DNA from 2 places in the Guptibacillus hwajinpoensis genome. Region 1 is predicted to be linked to the other one. Evidence: riboswitches for the same ligand, from Rfam matches in the RefSeq annotation. Region 1 holds a riboswitch; the other holds the start of a gene.

What was found. A riboswitch is a leader RNA that binds a small molecule or an ion and turns the genes downstream of it on or off. The one in region 1 is predicted to bind S-adenosylmethionine.
Region 2: it holds a riboswitch for S-adenosylmethionine, as region 1 does, so the genes downstream of both, ABFG93_RS19815 (Na+/H+ antiporter NhaC family protein) here and ABFG93_RS00295 (homocysteine S-methyltransferase family protein) in region 1, are expected to answer to the same signal.

What each region holds. Positions count from the first base shown of each region.
Region 1 is NZ_CP156674.1:57,483-73,936, reverse strand. It holds gene ABFG93_RS00340 (hypothetical protein) at 1-141, shown strand, start outside; gene ABFG93_RS00335 (amidohydrolase family protein) at 277-1,017, shown strand; gene ABFG93_RS00330 (DoxX family protein) at 1,367-1,756, shown strand; one part of gene ABFG93_RS00325 (IS3 family transposase) at 2,052-2,926, opposite strand; one part of gene ABFG93_RS00325 (IS3 family transposase) at 2,926-3,175, opposite strand; gene gltB (glutamate synthase large subunit) at 3,693-8,294, shown strand; gene ABFG93_RS00315 (glutamate synthase subunit beta) at 8,313-9,797, shown strand; partial or broken gene ABFG93_RS00310 (transposase) at 10,450-10,700, shown strand; gene ABFG93_RS00305 (histidine kinase dimerization/phospho-acceptor domain-containing protein) at 11,010-11,213, shown strand; gene ABFG93_RS00300 (sensor histidine kinase) at 11,227-11,787, shown strand; gene ABFG93_RS00295 (homocysteine S-methyltransferase family protein) at 12,009-13,058, opposite strand; SAM riboswitch class I at 13,253-13,357, opposite strand; gene ABFG93_RS00290 (hypothetical protein) at 13,649-13,837, shown strand; gene ABFG93_RS00285 (putative immunity protein) at 14,016-14,606, shown strand; gene ABFG93_RS00280 (histidine phosphatase family protein) at 14,761-15,396, shown strand; gene ABFG93_RS00275 (LacI family DNA-binding transcriptional regulator) at 15,926-16,454, shown strand, end outside.
Region 2 is NZ_CP156674.1:3,827,223-3,843,676, forward strand. It holds gene ABFG93_RS19790 (M4 family metallopeptidase) at 1-1,204, opposite strand, end outside; gene ABFG93_RS19795 (YqzH family protein) at 1,361-1,558, opposite strand; gene ABFG93_RS19800 (DNA polymerase thumb domain-containing protein) at 1,735-2,991, shown strand; gene ABFG93_RS19805 (YolD-like family protein) at 3,009-3,338, shown strand; gene ABFG93_RS19810 (alpha/beta fold hydrolase) at 3,428-4,267, shown strand; SAM riboswitch class I at 4,386-4,489, shown strand; gene ABFG93_RS19815 (Na+/H+ antiporter NhaC family protein) at 4,565-5,878, shown strand; gene ABFG93_RS19820 (hypothetical protein) at 5,951-6,628, opposite strand; gene ABFG93_RS19825 (SLC13 family permease) at 6,927-8,558, shown strand; gene ABFG93_RS19830 (MFS transporter) at 8,588-9,817, shown strand; gene ABFG93_RS19835 (GNAT family N-acetyltransferase) at 9,814-10,245, shown strand; gene ABFG93_RS19840 (hypothetical protein) at 10,502-10,963, opposite strand; gene ABFG93_RS19845 (topology modulation protein) at 11,057-11,593, opposite strand; gene ABFG93_RS19850 (nucleotidyltransferase domain-containing protein) at 11,746-12,453, shown strand; gene ABFG93_RS19855 (M15 family metallopeptidase) at 12,607-13,179, shown strand; partial or broken gene ABFG93_RS19860 (BCCT family transporter) at 13,556-15,093, shown strand; gene ABFG93_RS19865 (MMPL family transporter) at 15,234-16,454, opposite strand, start outside.

The sequences.
Region 1 (16,454 bases):
CTTGGGACTTTTATTGCAATCTTTGTCGTCCGACGTGAACTGAACCTAACATTTGCGATAGGGTACCTGGCCGTTTTTGCATTAGTGGTGGCTGGTAATGCGATTTACGTGCTCTATAAGAGAAAGAAAATATTACAATAGTAATTGGAAGGAGAAGATTAAAATGATTGTTGATTGCCATTTTCATGTAGATGAAAAAATGTTGACTCTAGAAAAAATGATAGAGGGTATGGATGTATAACTAAAACAGTGCTAATTGCCTCTATGAATGAAACAATGTTTGAAGTGGATAGCGCTTTTCAACATAATTTACAACACTTTTTCCGGTTTTTAATATTAAATGCACCTCAAATTGGACTTAAAATTTATGATGGTCTAGTAAAGGATGGCTTTTTGAAACTTTATGGCAGTTCATACAAGATTTTCACCAAGCCAAGTAATGATATAGTTGCTACTGCAATTGCTAGATTTCCGGAACGATTTCTAGGCTGGGTAGCAGTGAACCCACTGACTAATGAATCAGTGGAAGAAGTAGAATTCTATCTTAATAACCCTAGTTTTATTGGAGTGAAAGCTCATCCGTTCATGCATGAATATAGTATTAAAGCACTTGATCCAATTGCGGCTTTGTGCGAATCAAAAGGCATACCTATGATTATTCATCTATCTTCAGAAGCTGACTCCTATAAATACTTACCTGAAAATTACCCTAAACTAAAATTAATTTATGCTCACGCAGGTCTTCCGTTTTGGAAAAAACTATGGAAATACGTTAAGGATCAACCAAATGTATATGTTGACACATCAAGTGATTATCTTAACCAATCGATTATAAAGAAGGCAGTTGAATCTTTAGGATTTCGTAAAGTTCTTTATGGTTGCGACGGACCTTATGGAATGAAAAAATTTAATAATTATGACTATTCGGCAAAGAAAAGCTGGATTGAATCACTTCATATTCCTGATAACCAAAAGGAATATATTCTTGGAAAAAACTTTTTAGGATTAATTGACTAATATAGTTATTGTTGACGAGAGAAGAGATATTTTAATAGAAAATAAAGTTGAATATATTATTATTCAGCTAAAGGGGGCAATTGCTCAATAGAGCATTCTGGGTAATCTTTCTACATTGCAGACACAACCAGATTCTAGCTTACATGGCTTAAATTTTGCTGATGGTTTCGTTGGTTTTTTGGGAAGTTCTACCGGAATACCTCCTTTAATCCTTTATTTCAAAATGTAGATGATTAGAAGGTATCCTATACAAAAGAATACTAGACTCCTATAGTTGAAAATTAGATTCTAGATGATGTATTATTTAGCTTAGGTTTACGAAATAAACTTAATAAAGGAGTGACTAAAAATAAGTAAACATGAGGCGGGTACTTTATTTCTAAGAGTAATATTAGGAGTTATATTTTTTGTTCACGGATTGGATAAATTCCAGTCAGGAATTGGAAACACCGCCGGATTCTTTGACAGCATTGGAGTCCCCGGCTTTTTAGCATACATTGTAGCAACAATTGAGCTTGTTGGCGGAGTTGTAATGATTTTAGGAATTGGAGCAAAAATCGTTGCATATCTATTTGCCATTATTATGCTGGGGGCCATTTTTACAGTTAAACTTTCGGCCGGCTTTCTGGATGGATATGAATACGATCTTGCGTTACTAGCTATGTCTATTCATGTAGCACTTTCTAATAACAAAGCTCTTTCACTGGAAAATGCCATGTTTTCATCGAAACAGGATTAGATAGAACGGTACGATTAAAGCATTAAAAGCAAATACGGCAGAGTAAAAGGGGAAAGCTGACTAAATGTGTTAGTCGGCTTTTTTTGATGCATGTATTTGGATTAATAAAAAGCTTAATATTATCTTGGAATCGAGTCTTCAAGAAATGGGGGCGAATCTGAAACAGTGATTCTCCCCTAATTATTTTTTAAACAGGGGTAGAAAAAGATCTGGGTTTGTTATAATTACAATAGTTAAATGTAAAATAAAGGTATTTGTTAAATGGTAAAGAAAACATTGGAATGTCAACACTAAACTAGACAGCTATTTTAAGGTTCATAGACTTGTATTCAATCGGACTTAAATAGCCCAAAGTACCATGGATTCTAATGTTGTTGTACCAGTGTACGTAATCAAAAAGTTCTATATTGAGCTGCGCTTGGCTTTCGAAGTGGGTTTGATAAACAAACTCAGTTTTGATGACCTTAAACATCGCTTCAGCGACGGCATTATCATAAGGTGATCCTTTAAAGCTTAAGGAACGTTTGATTTGGAAAGTTTCTAAGGCCTCATCAATCAATCTATTCTTAAACTCATTGCCATGATCCGTGTGAAATAGCTCAATGTCATGCAGATTTCCTTTAATGCTAGAGAAAGCACGGTAGACAAGGCTGGCGTCTTTTCGTGGACCTGCACTGTAGCCAATTATTTCGCGGTTAAATAGATCGACAAAGACACAGATGTAGTGCCATCTTTGTCCGACACGAACATACGTTAAGTCACTGACAACCACTTTTAATTTTTGATCCTGATGAAATTCACGGTTCAATTCGTTTGCCTGCTCAGACTCATTACACGAGCTTTTCGATGGTTTGAATTGAGCGATGGTGTATTTTGAAACAAGTCCAAGCTCTTTCATGATGCGCCCAATCCGACGCCTGGAAACAATCCAATCTCGCTTTTTGAGCTCGATTTTAATCTTACGTGTTCCATAGTTTTGACGGCTTTCGTGAAAGATTTTTCGGATAAGCTCTTTCAGTTCGTCTTCATTTGATTCCACCACTTTAGCTTCATAATAATAAGTACTTCGAGGAAGTTTCAGGACATCGCACATTGCTGATACCGAGTATTTGTGACGATTATTCTGAATCACATTTACTTTCGTCCCATGATCAGCGCGGCCTGCTTTAAAATATCATTCTCCATCGATAAGCGTTGATTTTCTTTTCGTAACTTCATGAGTTCCGTTTCTTCAGGCGAACGATTATCACTTTCCTTGAATGAACCACTTTCTGTAAACTGACTAATCCACCGATCCAATGAAGAAGGTGTTAGCTCATACTCTTTAATAATTTCACTTCTGGGCTTACCGTTTTCATGAAGTTGAACCATCTGTTGTTTGAATTCCTTAGTAAACGTACGCCGTGATCGTTTGGTCATAATAGACGCTCCTCATATAAAGGTTTTAGTAAAGTCTATATGACCTTAATTTATTTGTCTAACTGAGTGTAGCCGATTCACCACTCATCTTATGGCTTGTTGGGACGATTAAAAAGAAAAGGAAAGAATAAGAAAACCCTTCTATTAAAAATGTCGAGTCGTAAAGGAAATCAAGTTGTACCTTATTTAGTTGGTTCACTTAGAAACTAGGAAGGAAGCTTGTTAAGAAAAGTTCATCCTCACACTCACTAAAAAGCAGTCGCTGAAATTGATTTATTAAAATCAATCCAGCAGGCTGTTTTTTATTTAGCATTATTTTATCTATTTTATTTTATTTTATTTTATTTTAAAAAACTAGAAGATAAATGCGTAATATAAGATATTTTTTGAATGATTAAGAGGACAAAGAAGACAATAAGGAAAATGAAAAATAATGGATGGTGTTCCAATAAGCTATAACGTCCACTGAAAAACTTTTTTACTGTGGCTACGCTAAATAATCAAAGGGGTGCTGTTTATGAAAAAACGTGGATATCCTGTCCCTCAAGGTCTCTATCATCCTGAAAATGAACATGAAGCATGCGGCATCGGTATGATTGCCAATATTAATGGAAATAAATCGCATGATATTATCCAGGATGCAATCACAATCTTATGTAACTTGGAGCATCGTGGTGGACAATCTGCCGATATTAGTACAGGAGATGGGGCTGGAATTATGACACAAATCCCGCATACTTTTTTCAAAAGGCAATGTGATAAGGAAAATATTGTTCTTCCTGAAGAAGGACATTACGGAGTTGGAATGCTCTTCCTTCCCCAGAATCAGGAAGGCCGGAAAATGGTGGAGGAATTAGTCGAAAGTGTGATTGAAGGTGAAGATCTTCCGTTGCTTGGATGGCGTACCGTTCCTGTTAATGATTCCTTTGTCGGCGACATTGCGAAAAAGACGAAACCCTTTATCCGGCAAGTATTTATCGGGCGACCTGGGCAGATGAAAGAACAAATGATGTTTGAAAGAAAACTATATGTTCTGCGAAAGCAATTAGAAAAAGTCATGGACACTTCAAAGGCTGAAGGGGCAGAGGATTTTTATATTTGTAGTTTATCAACACGGACCATTGTATATAAAGGAATGCTTATACCCGAACAGCTCAATTCTTTTTATAGAGATTTGAATCATCGTAATTTTAAGTCTGCCTTAGCGCTGGTGCATTCCCGTTTCAGTACGAATACTTTTCCGAGCTGGCAGCGATCTCACCCAAACCGTTTTACGATCCACAATGGAGAATTCAATACGGTAAGGGGAAATGTCAACTGGATGAGAGCCCGTGAAGGTATGTGTGAATCTGAATTCTTCAAGAATGAAAATCTAAAAAAAGTGCTGCCTGTGATTGATACAGAAGGCAGTGATTCCTCCATGTTTGATAATTGTTTTGAGTTTCTACATTTGTCGGGCCGGTCACTTGCCCATACAGCTATGATGATGATTCCTGAACCTTGGGTAAACGATGAAAGCATGGAGAAGAAAAAACGCGCGTTTTATGATTATCACAGTTGTTTGATGGAACCTTGGGATGGTCCGGCGGCAGTAGTTTTTACGAATGGTCAGCAAATCGGAGCATGCCTTGACCGAAACGGATTAAGACCGGCACGCTATTATATCACTAAAGATGGGAAAATCGTTTTGGGATCAGAAGTAGGGGCACTGGACATTGACCCTGAAGAAATAGAAGTTAAGGAAAGGCTGCAGCCCGGCAAAATGCTGCTAGTCGATTTGGAAAAAGGAAAAATTATTCCCGATGAAAAAATCAAACATAAAATAGCTTCCGAGCACCCTTACGAAAATTGGCTTTCCAAACACTTGATTCATATGAACGATATCCCTGAGCAAAAAGAAAAAAACAGTTCTGTATTAAACGCTGATGCCGTTGTCCAGGCACAAATGGCTTTCGGCTATACAAGGGAAGAATTAAACAAATTAATAAAACCGATGGTCACGGATGGAAAAGACCCAATCGGTTCGATGGGATACGATTCTCCACTCGCAGTTTTATCAAAGCGCCCACAGCTTTTATACAATTACTTTAAGCAACTGTTTGCTCAGGTAACAAACCCGCCGATTGATGCGATTAGGGAAAAAATAGTGACTGCAGTTGAAACAACAATTGGTGGGGAAAGGAGTCTGGTGAACCCTGAACCAGAGAACTGCAAGCAAATTCGTTTAGATACACCAATCTTGACCAATCAACAGTTGGAAAAGCTGCGTCACGCTCATTTGGAAGGCTTCCAAACTAAAACATTATCCATCTTGTTTGAATCAGACAATGAGAAAGGCCGGTTGGAGCAGGCATTAGAGACTCTCTTTAATGAAGCCTATACGGCCATTGAAGAAGGGGCATCCATACTCATCCTGTCTGATCGCCGTATGAACAAGCAGTATGCCGCCATCCCGGCTCTTTTAGCTGTATCTGGTTTGCATCACCATTTAATAAGAAGGGGTGTCCGTACGAAGGTAAGCCTTCTGGTAGAATCCGGAGAACCGCGGGAAGTCCACCATTTTGCAGCATTGCTTGGGTTTGGGGCAGAAGCCATACATCCATATTTAGCTTTTGACACCCTGAGGGAGCTGAGTCGGAAAGGGGACTTGCGTGGAATAACAGTTGAAGAAGCTATTGAAAAATACATCAGAGCTGCAACCGATGGCGTTGTAAAAGTTTTATCAAAGATGGGGATCTCAACCATTCAAAGTTACCAGGGAGCTCAAATTTTTGAGGCCATCGGGATCAACTCAGACGTGATTAATAAATACTTTACCCGGACATCGTCGCGTTTAGGGGGCATCGGCCTAGAGACAATAGCCGAAGAAGTATTAATTAGGCATAAGTATGCATTTGAACAGAAGCGGAGCTGTGAGAAATCCTTACCTTCCGGCGATGACTTTCAGTGGCGTAAAAACGGAGAGGATCACCAATATAATCCGGCAACTATTCATAAGCTTCAGCATGCATGCCGCACGAATAATTATGAGTGGTTCAAAGAATATTCCGCCATGCTTACCGATGCGAATCGGAATCTTCAATCCATCCGCGGTCTTTTGTCCTTCAAAAAAAGAGACAGCATTCCAATAGATGAGGTTGAATCCGTTGAAGACATTTGCAGGAGGTTCAAAACTGGTGCCATGTCCTATGGTTCGATCAGCCAGGAAGCGCACGAAACGCTCGCCATTGCTATGAACCGAATCGGGGGGAAGAGTAATTCCGGCGAGGGCGGGGAAGACCCGGAGCGTTTCACTCCGGATCCCAATGGAGATTTGCGAAGGAGTTCTATTAAACAAGTGGCTTCAGGCAGGTTTGGGGTTAACAGTCATTATCTTGTGAATGCGGATGAAATTCAGATCAAGATGGCTCAAGGAGCAAAACCAGGCGAGGGAGGTCATCTGCCTGGAAAAAAAGTTTATCCATGGATTGCAGAAGTTAGAGGATCAACGCCAGGTGTCGGGTTGATCTCACCGCCGCCGCACCATGATATCTATTCGATCGAAGACTTGGCTGAGTTGATTCATAATTTAAAGAACGCGAATCCGAAAGCACGGATCAGTGTTAAGCTCGTATCAAAAGGCGGTGTAGGCACGATTGCCGCAGGGGTGGCAAAAGGACGGGCGGACCTTGTTTTAATCAGCGGTTATGATGGCGGAACAGGGGCAGCGCCGCGCACAAGTCTGAAGCACACGGGTCTTCCGTGGGAAATTGGCCTAGCTGAAACTCATCAAACCTTGCTTATGAATCGCTTGCGTGACCGTATTGTTGTAGAAACAGACGGCAAAATGATGACAGGCCGTGATGTAGTAATTGCTACTCTGCTTGGTGCAGAAGAATATGGTTTTTCAACTGCACCTCTTGTGGTACTCGGCTGTATTTTAATGCGGGTATGTCACCTCGATACGTGTCCAGTTGGTGTCGCCACACAGAATGAAGATCTGCGGAAAAAATATAACGGTAAAGCAGAATATGTTGTTAACTTTATGCGCTTCATTGCCACCGAAGTGCGTGAACTTATGGCAGAGCTTGGATTCAGAACCATAAATGAAATGGTCGGCAGAACCAATGTATTAGAAGCGAATCAGGCAATAGACCATTGGAAGGCTAAAGGACTCGATCTTACTCCGCTTCTTTACCAGCCGGATATCCCAGACGGAGTTGGCTGGTATCAAATGACCGAGCAAGTGCATGGTCTGGACAAATCGATGGACGTACAAGAATTGATCCCTCTATGCAAGCCCGCGATCGAACATCAGGAAGCTGTCGAAGGAACATTTTCCATTCGAAACATTAATCGTGTAGCGGGAACAATACTTGGTCAAGAGGTTACCCAGCGTTACGGCATGCATGGCCTGCCTGAAGATACCATCCGCTTAACTTTTAAAGGGTCAGCCGGTCAGAGCTTTGGAGCCTTCATCCCATCTGGTTTAACGATGAGGTTGATCGGTGACGCCAATGATTATGTAGGAAAAGGGTTATCAGGTGGGAAAATCATTGTCCATCCTTCCGACAAGAGTACGTTCAAAGCAGCAGAAAATATGATCATTGGCAACGTATCTTTTTACGGAGCAACGTCTGGAGAGGCGTATATTAACGGTCTTGCCGGCGAACGTTTTTGCGTAAGGAACAGTGGTGCAGATGTTGTTGTCGAAGGCATCGGCGACCACGGGTGTGAATATATGACCGGCGGGCGGACAATTGTCTTAGGGGGAACTGGAAAGAACTTTGCTGCAGGGATGTCAGGCGGAACTGCTTATATTCTTGATACAGGTGGCGAGCCTTTCCGAGAAAAATGTAATACCGAACAAGTTGATCTGCAATCACTGGCTGATCAAAAAGAAATCGATGATGTGTACAAATTAATTGAAAAACATGTGCAATACACCAATAGTGAGCTTGGAAAAAAAGTACTGGATTATTGGAAGTCCATGCTGCCAAATTTCGTAAAAGTCATTCCTAAGGATGATTTAGAAATGAAGAGAAGAATTGAAAGACTGGAAGCGAGCGGACTAAATAAAAGAAATGCAGCACTAACAGCCTTTAAGGAAAGTAAAAAAGAAGTAGAAGCAGCGAAATAGTAGATAGGAGGCGAGTAAATGGGAAAGCCGACTGGATTTATGGAATATGAGCGGGAGCCACGGCCTGAACGCGATCCCTTTGAACGGACGAAGGATTGGGAAGAATACACACTTCCGATGCCGGAAGAAAAAGCAAAGCAACAAGGGGCACGCTGTATGGATTGCGGCATACCAACCTGTCAGACAGGAGAAATGATCAATGGGATTACGTCTGGCTGCCCCGTCTATCATTTGATACCGGAATGGAATGACCTTGTTTATCAAGAACAGTGGCAGGAAGCTCTTCAGCGGGAACATCAAATGAACAATTTTCCGGAATTTACAGGGATGGCTTGTCCAGCCCCTTGTGAAGGAGCGTGCGTCCTGGGCATTAATGAGCCACCAGTGGCCATTCGGAACATTGAACTCTCCATCATTGAAAAGGGATTTGCAGAAGGGTGGGTGAAACCAGAGCCGCCTGCTTTTCGAACGGGAAAGAGGGTAGCTGTCATAGGTTCAGGTCCCGCTGGATTAGCATGTGCCGCTCAACTCAACAAAGCAGGCCATCATGTCAACGTCTTTGAGCGCCATGACCGGCTTGGAGGTCTCTTGACATACGGGATACCAGAGATGAAACTTCCTTATCATAAAGTGGAGCGCAGGGTCAAGCTGCTTCAGGAAGAAGGAATTACGTTTGTTACAAACACAGAAGTTGGAAAGGATTATCCTTTAGAAAAGTTACAACAAGATTTTGATGCGGCTGTGATCTGTGGAGGAGCTGCCAAGCATCGTGACTTAAAAATAGAAGGAAGAGAGTTGAAAGGCATTCATTTTGCCATGGACTTTCTCCATCAAAATACGAAAAGCCTGCTGGATTCGAATCATAAGGATGGAAATTTTATCTCTGCCAAAGGAAAAGATGTCATTGTCATTGGCGGCGGAGATACAGGTACAGACTGCCTCGCTACTTCGGTTCGCCACCAATGTAAAAGCTTGACCCAGTTTGATATTTACCATAAAAAAGGGGACGTTCGGAAAGAGGATAACCCTTGGCCTCAGTGGCCGATCATCCATCGAATCGAATACGGACAAAAAGAAGCTGCCGCTGTATTTGGTAAGGACCCTCGCGCTTATGCTGTTATGACAACTAAGTTTGTCGGTGATAAAAATGGTCATGTTAAGGAAGTTCATACGATTAATGTGGAAACATTTATAGATAAGAACGGACAGCGCGCCAGAAGAGAGGTTCCCGGGACAGAAAAAATATGGCAGGCCCAACTCGTTCTATTGGCAATCGGGTTCAGTGGACCGGAACAAGGTTTCCTTAAGCAGCTTGGAGTCGAAATGGATAATAGATCTACCGTCAAAGCTGATTATGGAACATTTACTACAAATGTCGAAGGGATTTTTGCTGCTGGCGATGTCCGTCGCGGGCAAAGTTTGATCGTGTGGGCCATCAACGAAGGAAGAGCAGCAGCAAGGGAATGTGACCGCTATTTAATGGGAGAAACAGAGCTGCCCTGACTAAACCAAAAGTCTAAGCGTGGAAATATTTAGGTTATAAATTCAATAGGATAAGCCTCTTTCTTTACTTTTGAGGCTTCTATTCCATTAACTCCCTGTGAACTTCATTTCACCTGCCTGGAATATATCGCACATATATTTAACACCATAAGGCTTAACAAGATAACGCTTTTCCATAGAAATCCTCATGGGCATTAAACTGGTGTATTATATTAAGTGAATATCGAATAAACACGCTTAATGAAAAGTTGACCATATGATACTTGTAAACCAATAAGAGATGACATACCCTTTGACATACTCTTTCTCACTTTTGAATATTTTCTTTTGTTCATGACAAAAGAGATAAGCCTAATTTAACTTATAATCACATATAACTTGTACATTATTGTTCATTATTTATCTAAGGGAACCTATGGGCGGCATTCCACCCAAACTTAGCACCTTAGCAAGGTGCTAATGGCAGAACGGTCATTAATTATAGTTGTTGATGAATTGTTGACCTAATTCGTCAACAACTACTTTTTAAAATCATAGTTAATCATACACCTATTTTAAGAAATGGCTCTTTTCGTATAGATTGTTGCTATTTTGACCATCTTTTGAGAGGTGATTAAATACTCTTTCAGGAGGGGTTTTAGGATGTGGGAAGATTTATGCTAGTTTTTCAGATTTACCTAAACACGAGCAAATCAAGCTATTTAATCTATTAAAAGAAGACTTCATTTCCAACGAAGATGAGAATATGAAGGATGCGTTTACCACCATTAGGGAAACACGTTTTAAGGAAGGATTAGGCTGCATCCATTGCGGGAGCGTAAAGGTAAAGCGGAACGTAAGTACAGAGGTAGACAACGCTATTTCTGTCGTAACTGCGGCAAGTCTTTCAATGACCTTTCGAACCCATACTCAATCATTCTGTTTTTAAGTTGATCTACGACATCAGCATCGTGGATAGCTTGGACAGCAGTGATATGGTATTCCTTGTAGTAATTCCGATTTTAACTTTTCTATTATTTTGGGTTATAGGGATCTTTATATTTCAAAGAAAAGAAATTAAGTAAACAAGAAAGCAGGTGAGGTCAAATGCTCTATTTAATCCTAATTGTCATAAAAGCTTTCGCATATGTCCTCACTCGTTTGTATTTGCTGAAAAAAGAAATAAAAAATACAACTCGGTAGCTTCAGAATTTCAACCAAAATAAAACAGCAATGAAGATCGATATCATCTATCATGATCCTAATTTTGAGGAACTGGCAAAGGAAATGAATAACCTGATTGATCTGAAGAAACAAGCAGAGGCAGTCAAGCGTTCCACAGAAAATGAGTTGAAACAGGCCATATCCCATATTTCTCATGATATTCGAACGCCTATGACATCGATCCTAGGGTATACAGTTTCTAGAATCGGATGAAATCAGTCCTGAAATGAAAAAGGAATACATAGAAACGATAAAAAATAGTGCAGGAAGGTTAAAAATACTACTTGAGGATTTTTTCGAGCTATCGATTATCGAACAAGCAGATTATCCTTTGAAAATGGAGATAGTTAAGTTCAACTCTTTGATTATAGAGGCACTATTTGGATTTTATGAGGAGTTTAATAGAAGAAATATAGAGCCTGAAATTCATATCCCAGACAATGATATTATGATAATGGTCGACCCATCTGCAGTTAAAAGAGTGGTAGAAAATCTAGTTATAAATACAATTAGGTACTCAACTGGAGATGTTACCATCCACCTAAGAAGAATTAATTCAGTTGTTCAACTTAAAATTTCCAACTCTGTTCATCAACTTAGTAAACAAGAAGTAAACCTAATGTTTGATCGCTTTTATAAGGCGGATCAGACAAGGACTGGAAGTGGTACTGGGCTAGGTTTATCAATTGCTAAAAGCTTGATGGAAAAAATGGACGGGATTATTTATGCTGAGTTAAAAGATAATCAATTAACTATGATTTGTGAATGGGAATCTAAATACTCTTAATTCAATAAATACCTTCTTCCACAATTTGTGAGCTTTTTTAATACAACTAACAACACAAAGTCATAATTTGTGAAATCCGAAATATTATACTCATATCTTGATTTCGAGTCTTCAACTAATGGGGGCGAATCTTGAATAAGAAGATTCGGAACCGTCCCCATGCAAAAAAAGAATGAAGCTTTGAAAAACGCCTGTCCGTATTTTGGGACAGGCGTTTTTACTTATGCTTTCGTCTTATAAGATGTAATGTGATCCTGCAGCGTGTCGTCACTGCCGAACAGGAAATGTTTCTCCATATCCGGGGAATACGTGGAGTTTTCAGCTGTACGGCCGACGGTTTCTGCCACTTCACGAAGCATAGCCGGAGAAGCTCCACAGCAGAGTCCCAGGTAGTTCACACCAATACTGTGCGCTTCTTTGGCCCACTCAGCAAGCTCATACCGGTTCGTGTAGAGCGGATCCAGGGACGTTGGGAACGTTGTTTCCGTTGGAAGTGTACAAGCACAGCTACCGTCCGGCAGGTTGAAGAAGGTAGGGTGTTCTTCCGTCGTGCGGTAAGGAATGGGAAGGGCACCTACATAACCGTCCACCGTATTACGGATTTTCTCTACATACGGCTGCATCGTTGCTGGTCCGCGGAAGCAGTTCATCCCCACAACAAGAGCGCCTTTTTCTTTTAATAAGCGGCAGGCTTCTTCTACTTCGTAGCCATCTCGCAGAATGTTTTCGCCCATCAGACCGAATGTGATCACGGCAGGGAGATTTTGTTTTTGGATTTCTTCGAGAGCAATCAGCGCTTCTTCATAGTAATAGAAGGTTTCGCCGTTCACAAAGTCTACGCCTTCTTCCTTACACCAGCCGATCATCTCCGCAAACATGCTTCTTGTTTTTTCAACAGCTTCAGGATCATCCGGGTTGAACAGGTTCGTGTTGGAAATGTTCCCGGCTACGAGTGCTTCTTCCTCAGGGTGCTCCTGAGCAACCTCTTTGGCTAGACGGATGGCCTGGCGGTTAAGCGGCTCTAATAAATCCTCTTTGCCGATGATTCTCATTTTTTCGCGGTGGCCGTTATAGGTAAAGGCTAAGACGACGTCGGAGCCTGCGAGCATATAGTCACGATACGTCTGTTTTAGTGCCTGGGGGTTATCCAGGGCTACTTCAGGTACAAAGGATCCGGCCTGTAAATAGCCGCGGCGCTCTAGCTCAAATAAGTAGCCTTCTCCACAAATAACGGGTCCATCCTGTAATCTTTGTTCTAATGATCGTTTCATTTCATTCAACAACCTTTCCATGTGTAATAGTAGTTTATTATTAGAAAGCGAATGCCCTTCAACAGGGAGACGCTGACTTTCTGTCTGGTACGGGCTAAAATCGTTTCAATCCTGTTGGGTGACATGGTGATCATCTTCTTCGAAAAAAATAAAGGACCTCCTTGGATAAGGGGGTCCTTTATGTATAAAGAGTCTCCTTATCTTCAAGGTATAACTACTACCTTCTGGATTTAGCACCGTGCCAATGGCTGGTTGCTGAGGTATCAAAGGGCCAGTCCCTACACCTCTCTGGATAAGTTTTACTATTATGTGGTTTTTGAAAAAACAGTTGCACACTTAACATGAGACGTATGCTTAAATCATGAATCAAATAAAGAATTCATTTTGAAAATTAGATGTTTATTATTTCGCTTGCGTTTTACAATACAGGAAAACGAATTAAGAATCAATGGAATTTTCCAAAATGGTGGGTTTATCATTACTTTCCTTCTGATCATGAAGAAGACTTAAAGAGGTTTTGGAATAAGGAATTGATATACCAAGAACTTATTAAGAGGGATTTTGAAGTTAAACTAAGGATGGAGTATCGAATGGAACAAATAGCTGTAGCTGATTACGTCCATCACGCTGAAAACAGAGACATCTCTGTACTGACTTTAATAAACGATGCTGATTATAAAGATGGTTTAGAGAAAATGAAAAGTGATTTGAAAGTAGACCCTTACAAGCAAATAACTAATGATTTTGCTGAGGTGTTTTTTATTTCGAAAAAATTGTAGCTCGGTTTCCATAATCAATAAACAGTCTTGAACAATTTATTCTACATTAAAGAAACATCTCGATGTCGAGTCTTCTGTTATATCGGAGCTATACTTTAGTAATAATAATGATGTTTACTGGTTTGAAAAATTGTAAAATACAATCGGTGTTTGATCAGGGGATAAGGGGGGAGATCATATGTTTTCGGATGTAGAAATTAAAATGAAGAAAAAAAATAAATTGTTGTTTTCTCGTGATAGCATTTGTTTGCAAGAATTGAAAGAACTTATTCAACTACAAAATCATAGAACTCTCGTCATGTGGGCGTTAGATTGCGCAAAATTACCTTTAGATAAATTTGAAGCAAAATATCCGGATGAACGGCGACCAAGAGCTTGTCTAGAGCTTTGTGAGGATTGGGCAAGGGGAAAAATCAAAATGCCCATAGCAAAGAGGGCTATCTTAGAATCGCATGCCGTAGCAAAAGAAATTGACGACATTGAATACGGCACTTTATGCCAAGCAATTGGTCATGCTGGGGCTACTATACATGTGGAAACACACGCTTTAGGATTGCCCATTTATGAACTGACGGCAATAGTCAATAAATACGGTAAAGATGACTTTCGAGAACCAGTAATCGAAAAGATATATTATTACTATACTCGCCTTCTATACTGGCAAGAAAATACCGATAACCTTGGACTAAATTGGGCTGGTTTTTTATTGGATGATGACAAACCTAATAAAGAAAGATTATTGAGCGAGAAAAGGGATGTAGATCAATAAGTCTCAGTTTCAAGTATTCAATTAAAGAGGAGCGTTTGCTTAATAAAAAGTAAGCGCTCTATGTAGCTTTAAGACAGATAAAATGGAATAAGAAGTTATAGTATTAATGAGGTTATAGTATTAATAAAGTAGAGAAGAGAAATAGGGGGAAGAAATGAGTACGAAATTATATCTTACACGACACGGAGAAACTTTGTGGAACACTAAGAATCTTATGCAAGGGTGGAAAGACTCTCCCCTAACCGATAGAGGAATAAATCAAGCGAAGCAATTGTCGAAAAGACTATTGGATGTTCCATTAGATGCTATATATTCCAGCACGAGTAACAGGGCAGTTCACACTGCTGAAATAATTAAAGGGGAAAGACCTCTTGAAGTATTTAGCTTCAATAGTCTTAGAGAGATTTCTTTTGGAATTTGGGAAGGTAAGACTTTGGAAGAAAACGAAAAGGAAAGTCCTGAAGAATGGTTATCTTTTTGGGAAACACCACATCTTTTTTCAAGCGATAACATTGAGTCATTTGTTAAAGTCCAAGATAGAATGGTGAAAACGGTAAGAAGTATAGTTAATAAAAATCGAAATGAAAATGTTCTTGTAGTAACGCATTCAATTGCACTTAAACTATTGATAGATTACTTTGAAAAAAATACACTTCAAAAACTATGGTCTACTTCAGCTATACCATCAGCAAGTTTAACTTTGGTGAAAACAAACAATGAGTATTATGAGGTAATCTATAAATTTGATACAGTCCATATGGATGAATCAAAAAACTCAAACTGTTCATAGGGTATTTTAGTTGTAAAAAGAATTTGATTTTTTGGAAGTGTTCCAAACACTATATTCCATTTATGGTATATAACTAGTAGGTCGAATATTGATCATTTTCAAAGGTGGATGCCGAAAAAGTGATTTAACGAAATTAGTACATAGCATTGGTTAAAAGGCTTTCTAGTGACTGGATTTTGACTGGGTTTTATTCATATGTTTCAGTGTCCTATTTATCAATAAGTTCTATAAATCATTTGATATAGTGATTAAATAAGGATTTTAATTCTCAATTATTCACTATTTTATTCTCAAAAGGTATAACGTGAATGCCTCCTTGATTGCTGATGATTTAATAGGAGCATGTGTCGAAGTTTTAAATCATCCAAATACTAGTAACAAGTCAAGTTGCTAAAAAAGCGAATGGGATTTCTATAATGAAGCCCATTCGTTTATGCTTTACTACCAATAAAGGTCTGGTAGTTCTTATCATTTCTTGATAAAATAATATGAAACTGATTTCAGATTTCAAGTTGTGGAGTGAGCAAAGTTGGTAACTATTTCAGATGTAGCAAAGCGATCCGGTTTATCAAAATCGACTGTTTCACGTGTAATAAATAATCATCCTTACATATCAAAAGAAAAAAGAGAACTTGTACAAAAGGCAATGGACGAACTAGGTTATTACCCAAATCCTGCTGCAAGAAGGTTACGAGGTCATCTTAAAAGTACAATCGGAGTTATTGTTCCAAGGATTATTAATCCTTTCTTTTCTTACTTAGTTAATTCAATCGAACAAACAGCTTATCAAAATAATTTTCAGGTTTTAATTTTTCAAAGCAACGAAAATAAGGAGAAAGAATTATCCTTCTTAAATTTATTGAAAACAAGACAAATTGACGGTGTAATCATGACATCTATTGAAAATGATGCAGAAATCATTCATTCGTATACTCAGTATGGGCCGATTTTATTCTGTAACGAATATTTAAATAATACAGATGTGCCATCTATAAGAGTTGACCAGTCTCAAGGAGCCTATATTGGCATAAAGCATCTAATTGAAAAGGGACATACTA
Region 2 (16,454 bases), 290 kb from region 1:
TGGATTCATTCAAAGCACCTGATTCATTTTGATAAATAAGATCGGCTGTTGTATCTGTTACAGCGTGTGTTAATTCATGAGCTACCACATCTTCGCCTCCGGATAGAGAAACAAAGGTAGAACCATCACCATCACCGTATACCATCTGACTTCCGTTCCAGAACGCATTATTATAATTTCGTCCGTAATGCACAGTTGATTCTAACGGCGCGCCATTTCCGTCGTAGCTATCACGATTAAAAACGTCTTTGTAATAGTCGTACGTAGCACCGGCGTAATAGTGGGCATCTACTGCAGCAGCATCGTAGCTTGCGTTAAATGCATTGTCTGCGTCAGCCCAGAGCGAGCCTGGTAGCCTCGTCCGATTTGCAGCATCGTAAGTAAAAATACCGTCACCTCTTGTTGTGTCCTTTAAATAGTAAGTAGAGGAAGAAAGAAGTGTGTTAAACGTTTTTGGATCACCAAGGACGCCCGTTCCTGTGCCTGTTGTGATCGTTCCAGTTACGTTACCACCACCGCCTGGCTTACCGACTCCTTCTTTCTTTGCCTCATGGAGCGCGTTGAAGCTAGTGAGAACCTCTCCGCTTGTTGCATCAATTATGTATTGCCAGTTTCCTGGTTCTGGCGAAAGGAAGTTAAGCGTCACATGATAGGCATAGCTTGCAGATTCACCTTCTGAATAGACGACAAGAGTGGACTCTGGCTTTTGTTCATAGTCAGGTGTAAAGCCAAGATCCGTTTCAGCTTTTTGAATGGCGTCCTGTTTTTTGAATTTCGTTGCTTTCTTAAGCTCTTTCTTCGATCCGAGATCTGGAATAACAGTACCTGAAACAGCTGTTAGTACGCCATCTTTATCAACATGGACTGTTTGAGTTGACCCATAAACCGGTGTGTCTTCATACAACTGCTGCAAACGAAAGACTGTGAATCCAAGCTCGTCTTTCTCGGTGGATAAAATATCGAAGGATTCTTGTGCGGTTGATCCGCTAAATTGATACAGGCTTTTTTGATCATTAAGGTAATCGAATAAAATTTCTTTCGGATTCTTAGAAGTAGCCTTCGTCAGCTTCCCTGAAACAAAAGAAGGTGTGCCTGCTTCTTTATTGATGTTTGAATTGTCAGCTGCGAATGACGATGTCGGAGCGAGCATGCTGCTCACCAATCCTACGGATAATCCAATCGATAGTAAGTTCTTCTTTCTCATTCCTTTTCCCCTCTCGTGATTAAGATGAGATTACTTTATCACGAGAAGTTAAAAATTCAAACTATTTAAATAATTTTGATAAATGAGACCTATACGTTTGGATACGTAACTGGTTCGTTATTACTGTAAAACAAAAAACCACATGATTCAAAAGGCTCAGGTGGTTATGTATTCATAAACAAGATCGTGAACAATCATATGGAAGGGAGTTTCGTTTTGCTCGTTTTTCCTTTCAAGTGAATGAAGGATAATATGGTGGATTTCTTCTTCTGTCAGCGGAATAAGTGATACATCTCCAAAATAATCTTCCAACGTTTTTATAACTAATTTTCTTGTGAATGTTATGGATTCCAAGCGCCATTCCCCTCTCTAGCTTCCTGGATACTTTAGCGAATCAATCTTTTGGCGTCAAGATGTTTTAAGACTGGAAGAAAGTACTTATTGAAAACAGAACGTATATTCGAGTAAAATACGGGTATAGATAAAAGAGAACAAATGTTCTTGTTTAACTTATGAAAGGGGTGGTGTAGATGGATTATTCAAAATTTAAAAAGAAAACGATTTTGTGTATTGATATGAAAAGCTTTTATGCAAGTTGCTCTGCAGTAGCAATGGGGCTTGATCCGCTTACATGTCATCTGGCTGTTGTAGGTGACACAGAACGGAAGGGGAGCGTTGTGCTTGCAGCTTCACCTGCCTTAAAAAGAGACTTTGGTATTCGAACAGGTAGTAGGTTGTTTGAAATTCCTGATGACGAAAGAATTCATATTGTAAATGCGAGAATGGCCTCGTATTTAAAACAGTCTATGGAAATTACGAAGCTGTTTCATCGGTATGTGCCATCTGAGTGTATCCATACGTACAGTGTTGACGAATCGTTTCTTCAGATCGATGGAACAGAAAAGCTCTGGGGGAGCAAGTTTGAAGTAGCGAAGAAAATTAAAGACGAGATCAGCGAGACGTTCGGACTGCCCTGTGCGATTGGGATTGGTCCAAATTTACTGATGGCGAAGCTTTGTCTGGATCTTGAGGCGAAAAAAAGTGGTATTGCAGAGTGGACGTACGATGATATTGAGAAGAAGCTCTGGTCACTTGAACCGCTTAGCAGAATGTGGGGGATTGGTCCCCGAGTAGAGCGCACGCTGAACCGGATGGGCATCAGGAACGTGAAGCAGCTTGCGAATTATCCTTTGCATCTGCTTGAGCAGAAGTTTGGAATTATGGGGAATCAACTCTATCACCATGCATGGGGAATAGACCTTTCGGAAATGGGTGCTCCCATTATGCAGGGGCAGATCAGCTTCGGAAAAAGCCAAATTTTATTACGTGACTATCATGATCCCAAGGAAGTTAAACACGTGATTCTTGAAATGAGTGAAGAGGTAGCAAGACGGGCGAGGCGTGCGGGGAAGGCGGGACGCACCATCAGTCTTGGTATTGGTTACAGCAAGGATGAAGGAGGGGGAGGGTTTCATCGGTCAAAAAGCATTGATAGCCCAACATCCATTACACTTGAAGTTTATGGAGCGTGTTTAAAGCTTTTTGAACAGTTCTATGAGCGAAGAACCGTTCGGAAAATTTCCATTAGCCTTTCTAACATTTGTGATGATGAAGAAGTGCAGCTGGATCTCTTTAACGAAAAACGACCGAAACAGCACGACCTTGGATATGTAATGGATTCAATCAGAGAGAAATACGGTTCAGATGCGCTGCTGCGCGCGGTTTCCTATACAAAGGGAGGTACAGCACTGCATAGAAGTAAACTTGTCGGAGGTCACAAAGCGTAGAAAGGAGTTGCTGGCACGTGATTCGCGATCGTGGAAATATTAAATGGACGTCAATGATGTTACCAGAGCATGTGAAAGAGCTGAGAGGTTGGAAGGCGGCAGAACGAAAAGAAGATAAACCAGTATTGGATGAACAGAAAATAGAAGAGATAAATGAAGTGATTTGTGAAGCGATGGCGTTTCATCGCCCGCTATATTTTTATTATTTTAAAGACGGTGAAACCTATGTTATACATGGCTATGTTCATTATTTCGATCAGCTTAACCGTGAGTTTCGCATTATTGATGACACTGAGAAGAAAAGAAGGATTCCACTAACAGATCTTGTTCATGTGGAAGCGAGGTAGAATGGTAGTACTCCCCATGAAGAGAAAAGTTTTTCATTCGTAAAACCGGGTAAAATAGGTATAAACCAAAATCCGGAGTGAGATAAGAGATGTTATTAGCTGAGCACCTTAACCATTACAAAGAAAACATTAAAGGCATTGACATTCACTATGAGTATTATAAAAATAATAAAGCGACGGACCGACCCGTTATTACTCTCCTTCACGGCTTTTTATCTTCGAGCTTCAGCTTTCGAAGACTGATCCCATTACTTACAAAAGGGTATACGGTAGTTGCTATCGACCTTCCGCCATTTGGACGAAGTGAGAAATCAAACTGTTTCGTTCACTCCTACCAGAATTATGCAGAAGTGGTAGTGGAACTGCTTGAAAGGCTTTCTGTTGAACAGACGGTTATGATTGGTCATTCAATGGGAGGGCAGGTGGCGATGCGAGCTTCCGCTATAAAGAGTAACCTCGTTAGCAGAAACATCTTGCTTTGCAGCTCTGGATACCTTGAGAAAGCAAAGCAAAGTCTCGTTTACACTTCTTATCTACCGTTTTTCTCTGTATATTTGAAACGCTGGCTGTACCGCAAAGGAGTAAGAGCAAATTTATTGAATTGCGTTTATGATTCAAAGCTGATTGACGAAGAGATGATGGATGGCTACATTCAGCCGTTTTTCAATGAAGGCATTTTTCGTTCGCTAGTAAGAATGATTCGTGATCGTGAAGGCGACCTTTCTGAGGCAGAACTGAAACAAATTCATACACCTAGCCTGTTAATTTGGGGCCAGGAAGATCGAGTGGTGCCACTCAAGGTGGGGAAACGCTTAAGTGAAGATTTACCAAATGCGGAGTTAATCATTTATGAAAAAACTGGGCACCTTCTTCCTGAAGAACGTCCACAATTAATTATGAAAGATATCGAACGATTCCTGGCACGTTAGCACGAAATCAGCTAGGATCAAACTCCTTTATCAAAGGAGTTTTTTTATATCCCAGTCATTCACAGTTGACTCATCAGAATAATGCGTGCTACACTGCTGTTCGTTGATAACTGCATATTACTTATTAAGAGAAGTGAAGGGACCTGGCCCAATGAAGCTTCAGCAACCTCTGTTGATCAGAAAGGTGCTGCTTCCAGCAAGAGAAATCTTGAGAGATAAGAGTAAGGCCCTCTTCTCTTGAAGTGGGCTTTTTTAGTGTAACTGTAATGAAGTAGACAGAAGAAGGAGATAGAGACAATGGACGATCAGATAAAAGGAAATGGCCTGGCATTGCTGCCGCTTGGCGTATTTATTGTACTTTTTATTGGGACAGCAATTATTACAAAAGATTTTTATAGTATGCCGGTGATTCTTGCCTCATTGATTTCAGCAGGAGTAGCGCTATCTATGAATCAAAAAGAAAGTTTTATGAAGAAGGTTGAGGTGTTTTGCCGCGGTGCGGGTAATTCAAACATCATTTTGATGATTCTTGTCTTTTTGCTAGCTGGAGCTTTTGCAGGAACAGCTGAGAAGATTGGAGCGGTAGATTCCATTGTAAATCTGGGCATTTCAATCCTGCCTGCAAATCTTTTAATTGTCGGCCTGTTTCTGATCGGTTGCTTTATATCCATTTCGATGGGTACGTCAATGGGGACGATTGTGGCACTCGCTCCAATTGGAATTGGGATTGCTGAACAGACAGGTGTCGCACCAGCCCTTGCTTTATCAGCGGTGATTGGTGGAGCAATGTTTGGGGATAACCTCTCCATGATTTCCGATACAACGATCGCGGCAGTGCGAACGCAAAATACACAAATGAAAGACAAGTTCAAAGTGAACTTTCTCATCGTTCTTCCTGCAGCAGTCATCACCACCATCATCTATGGCGTGATGACGATGGGAGCACACGCTACAGTCGGTGGCGATCGTGCTTTTGAATTTATCACAATTATCCCTTATCTAGGTGTGCTGGCGGCTGCAATCGCTGGAGTCAATGTCCTTATTGTACTCGTTAGTGGCACGGTATTTGCAGGGATTGTAGGACTGTACAATGGTTCATTTGGAATGAACGGTCTTGTTTCTACGATTACGGAAGGCATTAAAGGTATGGAAGACCTGGCAATGATTGCTCTTATCATCGGCGGTATGATCGAGGTAATTAAGCACAATGGCGGGATTCAATACGTGCTTGATAAAATTTTAAGCAGAGTAAACTCGCGTCGAGGAGCTGAGTTTGGAATAGCCGGGCTTGCAAGTGTGCTTGATTTATCGACTGCAAATAATACGATCTCCATCATTATGGGTGGACCACTTGCGAAGAATATCTCAGAAGAATATGGGGTTGATCCGCGAAAATCAGCCAGCATTCTTGATATTTTTTCCGGAAGTGTGCAGGGGATGCTGCCATATGGCGCCCAGGTACTTGCGGCTGCCGGTCTTGCGTCCATTTCGCCACTTGCGCTGCTGCCGTATTCTATTTATCCTATTTTAATTGCTGTGGCGGGTATCGTAGCGATTTCAATTAACTATCCGGGATTTAAGAAAAAGGAAGAAGCTGTAGGAAAGACATAAATTTAAGTGTGAACGATCAAAGAGTAAATAGAAAAGACAGGCTCCTTCATTATCGAGGAGCCTGTCTTTTTGCTATCCTTCAATCTGCTTTTGAAGATTGACAATTCGCTGGGGAAGAATGTACAAGTATTCGATCAATGAGTCTAATAAATCAATAATAAGATTTGCGGTTTCTTCGCTTGTTTCTTTCTCGAGACAGAGCAAGTTGTTCAAGTTGCTCCCTTTTCCCATTTGTTGCCCGAGTTTAATGATTGGTTCTTCAAGATCAATCTGTTTAGCAAGAGCTTCTAGCTGCTTGGATAAAGGTTGCCCGAGCTCATTTTCTGACAGGAAGCTACCTGTAATGCTTTCAAGCACGCGATTGGCCATAACTGCTGTTGCTGTCCAATCTTTCATATTATGTACGTTGACTGCTGAGCGATATACTCTCTCTAGATCGTCCGGAAGTCTGGACGTCCCGATTAGTCTGCCAAGTGGTTCGCGTGTGAATGAAGTTTGGTGTACAAATAACTCAACTTCTTCCCCGCGATCGCTATGAGTTGTTTTAATTAGAACGAAAAGAACGGCTTCTTTACAAACCGAACAACGTGAGAAAGTTGAAAATACGGCCTGGTTAATTTGATAATCGAATTTTAATTGGAATGAAGCGTCATTTGCACACTCTGGACACTCTGTATTAGCGGATTTCGGAAGCTTTGTTTGTCCGTATTTTACAACCGAATTAATTGTTGTCTGTTGTATCTTTCTCATCAAATACCCCCTGAATCGAATTTAAGCAAGTTTGTAGTAAACCCTGAAGAATAAAGGTGTAGTTAATAACCGGATTCGTAAAGTAGGAATTGTGTGAAGAGTGTGTTATCAACTTATATTATTCGCCCCTAATGGAAATAAAAGGGGGTTCGATTACGCTATAAAGACTTCACTTCAATAAAACGCAACAAAAGTCCTTTTTTTCTTCGAGTAAAATAGTACCAAAATTGTGAATAAATTGACAGGAAAAGGACTGAGATTCTAAACTATAGGTTAATGGATAAGAGGAGGAACAGCTATGAAACAAGGACGACTTTTTATAAATCAGTTATGGAAGGAACATGATCGAGCGAAGGAGCTCTTAACATTCGCTTCTGCAAACACGCCGGGAATCCCTTCTCAATCTTCACAAAAAAATACCGGGGTGAAGCAATCTGGACCAGAACCTGCTTATAATCGAAGAAAAGTGATTGGTTTACTACTTGGTCCTGCACTATTCTTTTTTCTAATGGCCTTTTTTCATCCCGATGGTTTATCACAGGCGGGCCTATCTGTGCTCGCAAGTACGGCATGGATTGCAACATGGTGGATTACAGAAGCGATCCCAATTCCAGCGACGTCTCTTCTGCCGATTATACTCTTCCCACTTACAGGTGGACTCGAAGGTGATTTAACCGCTTCGGCTTATGGTGACAATACGATTTTTCTCTTTATGGGCGGTTTTTTGATTGCGCTTTCAATGCAGAAATGGGACCTACATAAACGGATTGCACTTGTTATTATATCAGCAATCGGAACGAGTACGGAGCGAATTGTACTTGGATTTATGGTTGCAACAGGGTTTTTATCGATGTGGATTTCAAATACAGCCACATCTATGATGATGGTGCCAATTGGTCTGGCTGTCATTTATCAAGTATCAGAACAGTTAGATATGAATACCGAGGAGGAAACACCGCGGTTTAATTTTGGAAAGGCGATAATGCTTGGAATTGCCTATAGCGCTTCGATCGGTGGGCTTGCAACATTAATTGGAACCCCGCCAAACACGATCTTTGCGGCTGTAGTAAATGAACTATACGGCATTGAAATTTCATTTGCGAGATGGATGATGTTTGGCGTGCCGCTGATGATCATTCTTCTATTTGGCTGTTGGTATTATCTAGTGAAAATGGCCTTTCCAATGAAGATTAAAGAGCTTCCAGGAGGTAGAGAAGTCATTACGAAAGAGAGAAAAGATCTTGGTGAAATGTCACCTGAGGAAAAAGTGATTTTGATCGTTTTCTCGCTCACTGCGCTGGCATGGATTAGCCGTTCGTTTGTGTTGAGTGAGCTTAATCCAAACATAAATGATACCGTCATTGCCATGATAGCTGCGATGCTTCTATTTCTTATACCGGCCCCATCAAAGAAAGGATCATTTCTACTCGACTGGAAGACAGCGAAAGGACTTCCGTGGGGGATTTTGCTTCTATTTGGGGCAGGCCTTGCGATTGCATCAGGTTTTCAGGAGTCTGGACTCGCAAAGTGGATTGGAGAACAGTTAACCGTTCTTGAAGGGATTCATCTCTTCGTCATCTTGCTTCTTGTCACAGCCCTTGTCATATTCCTGACAGAAATTACGTCTAACACAGCAACAGCAACGATGATGTTTCCTATTATGGCATCACTGTCATCAGCCATTTCAGTACATCCGTATGCGTTAATGATTGGTGCTGGGGTTGCGGCTAGCTGTGCGTTTATGCTTCCGGTCGCAACTCCACCGAACGCCGTTGTTTTTGGTTCAGGTTATTTGAAAATTCCTGATATGGCTAGAGCGGGTTTTTGGCTTAATATGACATCTATCATCATCATCACGCTTGCCATCTACTTTTATATGCCAATCGTGTGGGGGATTGATTTGACCCAATTCCCAGCTGATTTAAAATAAAATGAAGCATATAAAAAGGTGATGATTCTATGAACAATGCAATAAACAAACCATATACATCAAAAGATGCAGGGTTCTGGCGAGCTGCAGCGAGTCTAGGATGCGGTGCTTTACTTGTTTTTTCAGCACTTTATGCGTTTCAGCCGCTACTTCCCGTTTTTGCGCTTGAGTTTGACCGGAGCGCAACAACGGCGAGCTTACTTATGTTGCTCCCCGTTATGACGATGATTCCAGGTCTGCTTGTTCTAGGTTTTATTTCTGACCGGTACGGGCGAACAGCTGTTATGAAAGTTTCACTTCTTTTCGTGATCAGCGCTATGATTGGCATACCGTTTGTAAATTCGTTCTCCCTGCTTATGGTGCTTCGGAGTATTGAAGGGTTTTTCCTTGCAGGTATTCCGGCAGCAGCCATGGGCTACCTTGCAGATGAAGTGGCGCCTTCAAGTGTTGGGCTTGCAACAAGCGTATACATCGCGAGTAACGCGATGGGGGGACTCGGAGGACGTGTCGCAGCAGGATATTTAACTGATTTATACAGCTGGCAAATGAGTATTATGATTCTTGCAGCGTTTGCTATCGTAGCAGCTCTCTGTTTTTATTGGTTACTTCCGGATTCTCGCTTTTTTAAAGGAGGCAACCGGAGTATCACGAATGATGTGAAAGAGATGCTTGTGCACCTAACCGATCGCAGGCTATTATCACTTTTTATGGTCGGATTCCTTATTCAAGTTATCTTTACAGGGGTATGGACCTATTTGCCATTCTATTTAGAGAAAGAGCCTTTTTCACTTTCATTAAAATGGATTTCTCTTACTTATTTTGCATACATACTGGGTGTGATTTCTCCTCCTGTTGCAGGAAGAATTTCATCTAATGTTGGCCTGAGGCGTACCATGATGGTGGGGTTGCTTATTCTCGCTGGAGGCACTGCTATGACACTTTCACACGCTGTTATAGTAGTGGTTAGTGGTTTAAGTGCGGTGTGTGGCGGTTTTTTCATCGCCCATTCAATGGCATCTGCATCAGTAGCGAGTACGGCAGAGCATCATAAAAGCGGTGCATCGAGCTTTTATTTAATCAGTTATTATGCGGGTGTAGCAGCAGGTAGTTCAGGAGTTGGGATCCTGTGGGATGCAGTTGGCTGGATAGGAGTAGTTGGTTTGCTCATTCTTATCGTTCCATTACTTCTGCTTTTTACAAATAAAAGGGTTACTAGAAGATACAACAACCATGTACTAAGAGAGGAGAGTGTCAAATGAAGGTACGAAAAGCGAAGACTGGTGACGAAGAGGGCATCGCCTCTTTGCTCTCGGAAATGGGCTATCCTGTTTCGAGCTCACAGCTTAAAGATAGAATAAAGGGAATTATGGATGACAGCAACTATACCACGCTTGTTTTAGAAGAAGAAGGCGTGCTGATTAGCATGCTCGGCATGCACATAGAACGTTCTTATGTTTCTGACATACGGGTTGCTAGGATTATTACCATGATTACTTCGGCTCCGCATAGGCAAAAAGGAGCGGGGACAAAATTAATGACCGAAGCGGAAAAGCAGGCAATCGATGCAGGGGCTTTCACAGTTGTTCTGAATAGTGGAAATCGAGAAGAGAGAAAGGCTGCGCACCGGTTTTATGAAGGATATGGTTTTCTGGGGAAATCAACTGGTTTTTACAAATCGATTGGATGAATGGGAAGCCGGAGCAGTTGATTTGCCTGCTTTCGGCTATAAATGATAATAGGAATTCACAGGAACAAAAGGAGAGCGACACCTCCACTAAGAAGAGCAAGTACAGAGGCGACTAACACACGTTGAACGACTGGAGAGGACCTTTGGAAGATTCGGAAGAACACATCATCACTTCCTTTCAAAAGGGTTTTCTTTTCTACGGATGAAGACGAAAAAAAGTCTCACAACCCCTGATAGGAAATTGTGAGACTTTGTCTTATTGTCGTGTAAATCCTTCTTCGTCCAGATACTGAACAGCCTCATTATAAGAAGGGAACGTTCCATCTAGAATATCTCCTGCATACACATTCCATAGTTCGAGCTCTGGCTCGTACATCAATTCGAGCGTTTGGTTTTCATCATTCATCCAGATCTCAACTTCTATATCCGAACCAGGAAGTACCGAAAGAGAGTCAATCGATTCACGAATGATTTTGCGAAGGTCATTGCTTGAGAAGTCACGAATGTTAACCATGCCTCTTTCGTCCAATGGATAGCCTTCAATAAGGTCAGCGAATACATAGCCGTTTCCATTCGGGTGAAGATGATAAACAACATTTTTCTTATCTATAACCGCTTCTTCATAGTGGAAATTCACGCGTCCAAGCGAAACATCTTTTCGCGTAAGTTCAGGGAATGATGATTCAATAATCTCTAGTTTTTCTTCAAAAGTTAGCATAATGCCTCCATGTGCTTAAATAGTCTTTCTATCTCCAGTCTGAACAGGAATGCTCTTATTCAAACATACTGCATCTTATCTTATCACGGGTTCTTATAAAATTGTATGCTTTGGCTGCAGATTATGTAGAAAATCAGCGATTTCCGACTTGTTTCGTAATATAATAATGCTTTTTTCAGACCCATTCTGCTGGAATTGTTCAAATCTACTTTTCATTTTTTCCTTGCGAGGGTGATAAGTCGTCCAGATAAATTTCAGGAAAGCCAAGTCCATTTTCTCTTTGCATCCTTCGCCCATGTCTTGTCTCGTCTGTCCAATATGAGTAATCCATCGTTTCAAAACCCGATAGATGCATATCATTCTTGGAAGCTCAATGTAAATAATAGTATCCGCATGATCTGCGCGAATATCATAGGAATTACTATAATTTCCTTCGATAATCCATTGGGGAGAGGTGACAATCTCATTCTGTGAGGATCTAAACTCTTCAAGCGATGCTTCCTTCCAACCAGGTTTCCAGAAAAGAGCGTCAAGATGATGCACATCAATTTGAAGGATTTCTCCAAGCTTTTGTGCAAATGTAGATTTCCCCGCGCCTGCCGAAACTCCCATTACCATGATCCGCTTCACGAGTATTCCCCCCTTGAAAGTAGCGTCTTTCAAAAGTTTACCAAAAAGATCTTGATCGAGGAAGTCTGTATCGACTAACAAAATGAAGGATATGCAATGATGTGTGAGGATGCGTTACCATATAAGAAAGCTAATATAAAAGGGGAGTAAATGTGAAAACGTTATCGAACGCTGTACAAACTGCTAAACACCTAGTATTTTCTAAATTCCCAAATTGTGAAGCGGCTTTCCTCGCAGGAAGTGTTGTTAGGGGGGAGGCGACGGCTACTTCTGATCTTGATATTGTAGTGTTTGATTTGTCAGTATCTGTTTCTTATCGAGAGAGCTTTTTCTATGCAGGCTGGCCTGTTGAATGGTATGTACATAATCTAAAAAGCTATCAATCGTACTACGAAAGTGATTGTAAGCGAGCAAGGCCCTCACTGCCAAAAATGATCTCAGAAGGTTTGGTTCTTCAAAATAATGGTGTTGCTGACACATTAAAAGTAGAAGCGAAAGCCCTGCTCAGGAGCGGACCGGAAAAGTGGGGAGAGGAGACTATTAGGGTAAAGCGTTATTTTCTAACCGATGTTCTTGAGGACTTTATCGGAGCCACTGGAGGGGAAGAATTATTTTGTGCCAGTGCCTTAGCAGAGAAGCTCCATGAATTTGTGCTAAGAACGAACGGTCAATGGATTGGTGCTTCAAAGTGGATTGTCCGTGCTTTAAGAAATTATGACAGCGATTTAGCAACTGAATTCATTACCGTTTTTGATCATTATTATAAGACGCGAGAAAAAGAAGCCGTGATTAAACTTGTAGATCAAGTGCTTGCTCCGTTTGGGGGCCGTCTGTTCGAAGGGTTTTCATTAGGGAAGTGAGTTAACTTTTTTTTTAGGAAACATCGCTCATTTATGCGAAAGTGTTATTCATTCGTAACATTTTAGTAGAATCATGGGAGTAAAGACTTCTTATCTATGAATTCATATGTTACTCTCAGATTACTAGAAAGGGATGGGAAAGGGTTTGTTAAGTTGAAAATTATATCGAATGGACTCAAAACTTTCCTCCTTCTGATCGGAATTGGTATCGTGGTCATAACCGTATTCACTGATATAAACCAGTCGAATGGTTTTCTTGTAAAGAAAGACGTCCTGATGCCAACTGATCTTCACCCGGCTGTTACGGATGCGAGAGATGAATTAATAAGAAGAGCAAGTCAGAATGGAATTGAAATTGTTGTAACAGATGGCCATCGAACGGAAGAAGAACAGAATGAGCTCTATGAACGTGGACGTTCAAAAGATGGACAGGTTGTGACGAACGTAGCGGGTGGTGGATCCTATCATAATTATGGGCTAGCCATTGATTTCGCATTAAAACTAAATAACGGTGACGTGGTATGGGATATGGAACGTGACGATAATGGTAATGGAAAGTCTGATTGGATGGATGTGGTAGCCATCGCAAAAGATCTTGGATTTGAATGGGGCGGGGATTGGGAAAGCTTTAAAGATTACCCTCACCTTCAAATGGATTTTGGTTTAACAATTCGTGAATTGAAGAATGGCTACAGGCCGGATGAAAGTGAATATGCTTCAGAATAAGTAGCATTTGACAAAGGGGAAAATAAACAACGAGATTCTGTTATCTAAAATGATGAACTGAATATTTTGAGTCATCAGGGTCCATAGGGGTTATGTGAAAATATTTTTTCTCAAAAAAATAAAAAACAGGTTTATCTGTTTTTATACGGGGTATTTCTAAACTAACATAATTTTTCCCCCTTTTTACCGTCCGATTAATCGGGCGGTACTTTTTTGTACTGAAAAGTGAAATTTACATATTATTGTATTGTCCTCTCCAGGCATTAATAAGTCGTCAATTCATTAAAAAATTACTAATATTAGGGAAGATTCTCATATTCTCTTTTATCGTCTCTCAAGAGAACCTAAATTAGAGAAAAAAATAGGGGAGGATTCTATGAGTAAAACGTCTTTGATTGATTACAAAATTTTTATTCCATCATTATTAATAATGATTGGGATCAGTATTCCATTTGCTTTATATGAGGCAGAGTCATTAAAATTACTTAATTCGATTTTTGATTACATAGTAGATGTGTTCAGTTGGGGCTATCTATGGTATGGAGTTATTCTAGTAGCAGCTGGTTTATATTTTTCATTTTCGAAATATGGCCAGGTTGTAATGGGGGACCCAAAGGAAAAACCTCGCTTTACATTATTTGAATATGCATCCATTTTGATCGCAATGGGGGTAGGTTCGACAAACATGCGGACGGGTATGCTACAGTGGACTTCAGTAGCTAACGATCCACCTGCCGGGGTAGATCCTGGGTCAGCAGAAGCGCTTCTCTGGGGGAACACATATAGCATGTTCTTGTGGGGATTTCAAGTGTTCGCTATTTTTGTTATGAGTGCTCCTGCGATGGGATATATTCTCCATGTGAAAAAGCGACCGTTAATGAGGATTTCTGAGGCCTGTCGTGTGATCTTTCGTAATAAGTTTACGGATGGATTGGGCGGAAAAGTCCTGGACATCCTTTTTCTGATTAGTATTCTAGCAGGTGCTTCTGTAACCCTCGGCCTTGGAGCACCGATTATCACAAATAACCTATCAGCACTTTTGGATATAAAAGTGACATTTGGAATGACGATCATTGTTACCATTGTCTGGGTGTTCTTATTTTCACTTAGTGCCTACTTAGGAATTGAAAAAGGGATCAAGCGTTTAAGTACATTGAATATGTATTTAGCTGGACTTTTTGCTCTATTCATTGTAGTAGCTGGCCCCGGGGTGTTTATATTAAACTATTTCTCAGATAGCGTATCATTTCTTTTATCCAATTATCTTAATATTTCATTAAACACGGACTCCGTTCATCAAGGAGCACCGTCGCACATTCAAAGTAATACTGTCTTTTGGTTTGCCTATAGTGCTACATGGGCAATGCTTCATAGTGTATTCGCTGCTAAAATCTCAAAGGGTAGAACAATAAAAGAAATGATTCTTACATATCTTTTAGCACCTACTATGATTTCATGGATCGCTACAGGAGTACTGGGAGGCCTTGGAGTACATCGGTATCTCAATGGAGATGTGGCTGTCTTGGAACTGATCAAAGAAGAGGAAAGGATGCAGCTATTCCTGAAATATTGTCCACTCTACCATTTGGGCAGATATCGATTATCGTATTTATAGTTGTAGCACTCATTTTCTTAACAACTACCCTTGATTCAACGACTTATACGGTAGCTGCCTATACAAGTACGAAAGATATGAGTAAATATGAGCCGCCGAAAACCCTGCGTATTGTTATTGCGGCAATTATCACAGCACTTGCGCTTGTACTTATGAGGATAGGAGGGTTAGCACCATTAGAAGTAATTTCAGGACTAATGGGTCTGCCAATAATTATTATTCAATTCTTACTCATCTATGCTGCCAAGCGGATGATAGATAAAGACCAGGTATGGCGAACTAATATAAGACAAAAATAAGGGTATGAAAAATTAAGCACAGGAGAGAGTGATAGATGATTCGTTTTAATATAACCAAGCTTCTAGACAAGCTAGATCGATAAAAGTAGAATTTAAAAACGCTCAGAGCATATACAAGGCTCTGAGCGTTTGTTTTATAGTTATTTTTGCTTGAATGGCCACCAGATCCCTTTCCCAAATGAAACAGTGATGGCTGGGATAAGGAGTGGCAAAACGATTAAACCGTAAAGAAGTAAACCTGTAATAACAATGGTAGCGATTTGCATTAAACTAAGCACACCAGAAGGCATCATAGCACCAAATGTTCCGGCTAGTATAATCGCAGCGGTAATCACAACCGTACCCATTTTTGCCATAGAGAGATGCATTGCTTCTTCAATGCCAATTGATGCTTCCTCGTTGAAGCGATCTAGAAGAAAAATAGAATAATCGACACCGAGCGCGATTAACATGACAAAACCAAAGAATGGTACAGCCCACGTAATGCCATCATAGCCGAGCAGATTGATAAAGATGAGCTCTGAGATCGCAATGGAAATGAAGTAGGTTAGTAAGAGTGAACCGATCATGACGAGAGGCATAATCATTGAGCGGAAAAGCACAGTCAAGATAATAAACAAGCCAACCAGCATAATGATAACGGTCCTAGTGAAATCGCTAGTTGAAATGTGGGATAAGTCACTATTAATACTTGAAACACCACTATAGGCAATCGTTGCATCATCAAGTGGCGTACCATCAATCGTTTTGGCTACTGTTTCTTTTATTTCACTCACCGAGTCGATTGCTCCGGTTGAATATGGATCTTCTTTTAAAATGACCTCTAACGTAACTGCTTTTCGGTCATCAAAAGCATATCTCTTAATGGCCGGCTCAAATTCTTTGGTATCAAGCGACCCATCTGGAATAAATACTCCAGTATCACGAAGTGCTTCTGAATAGCCCATCTCTTTCACCAGATCGGCAGCATCCTGCAAACCATTTTCAATTTCTTTCAATCCATCAATGGATGAACCGACACCGTCAGAAAGCTGAGAGATTCCTCCGCTCAGCTCTGACACTTGACCTGCTTGACCCTGAAGATCTGATGAAGCACCAGATAACCCCTGCTGAATCTGTCCTAACTGCTGTTGAACCTGACCAAGTTGTTCAGTCGCTGCAGACACATTTTGTGTTTGCTGAAGCCCTTCAGTTATGGAGCCGAGCTGATTATTAATATGACCAAGTCCAGTAACTGCATCCTCAAGTTCACTGGCATTTCCGCTTTCTGGAATTTGACCATTCATATCATCGAGACCATTTTGAACCTCAGTCAAGCCGTTTTGTACTTCATTAATACCAGTTGTGGCCTCATTCAATCC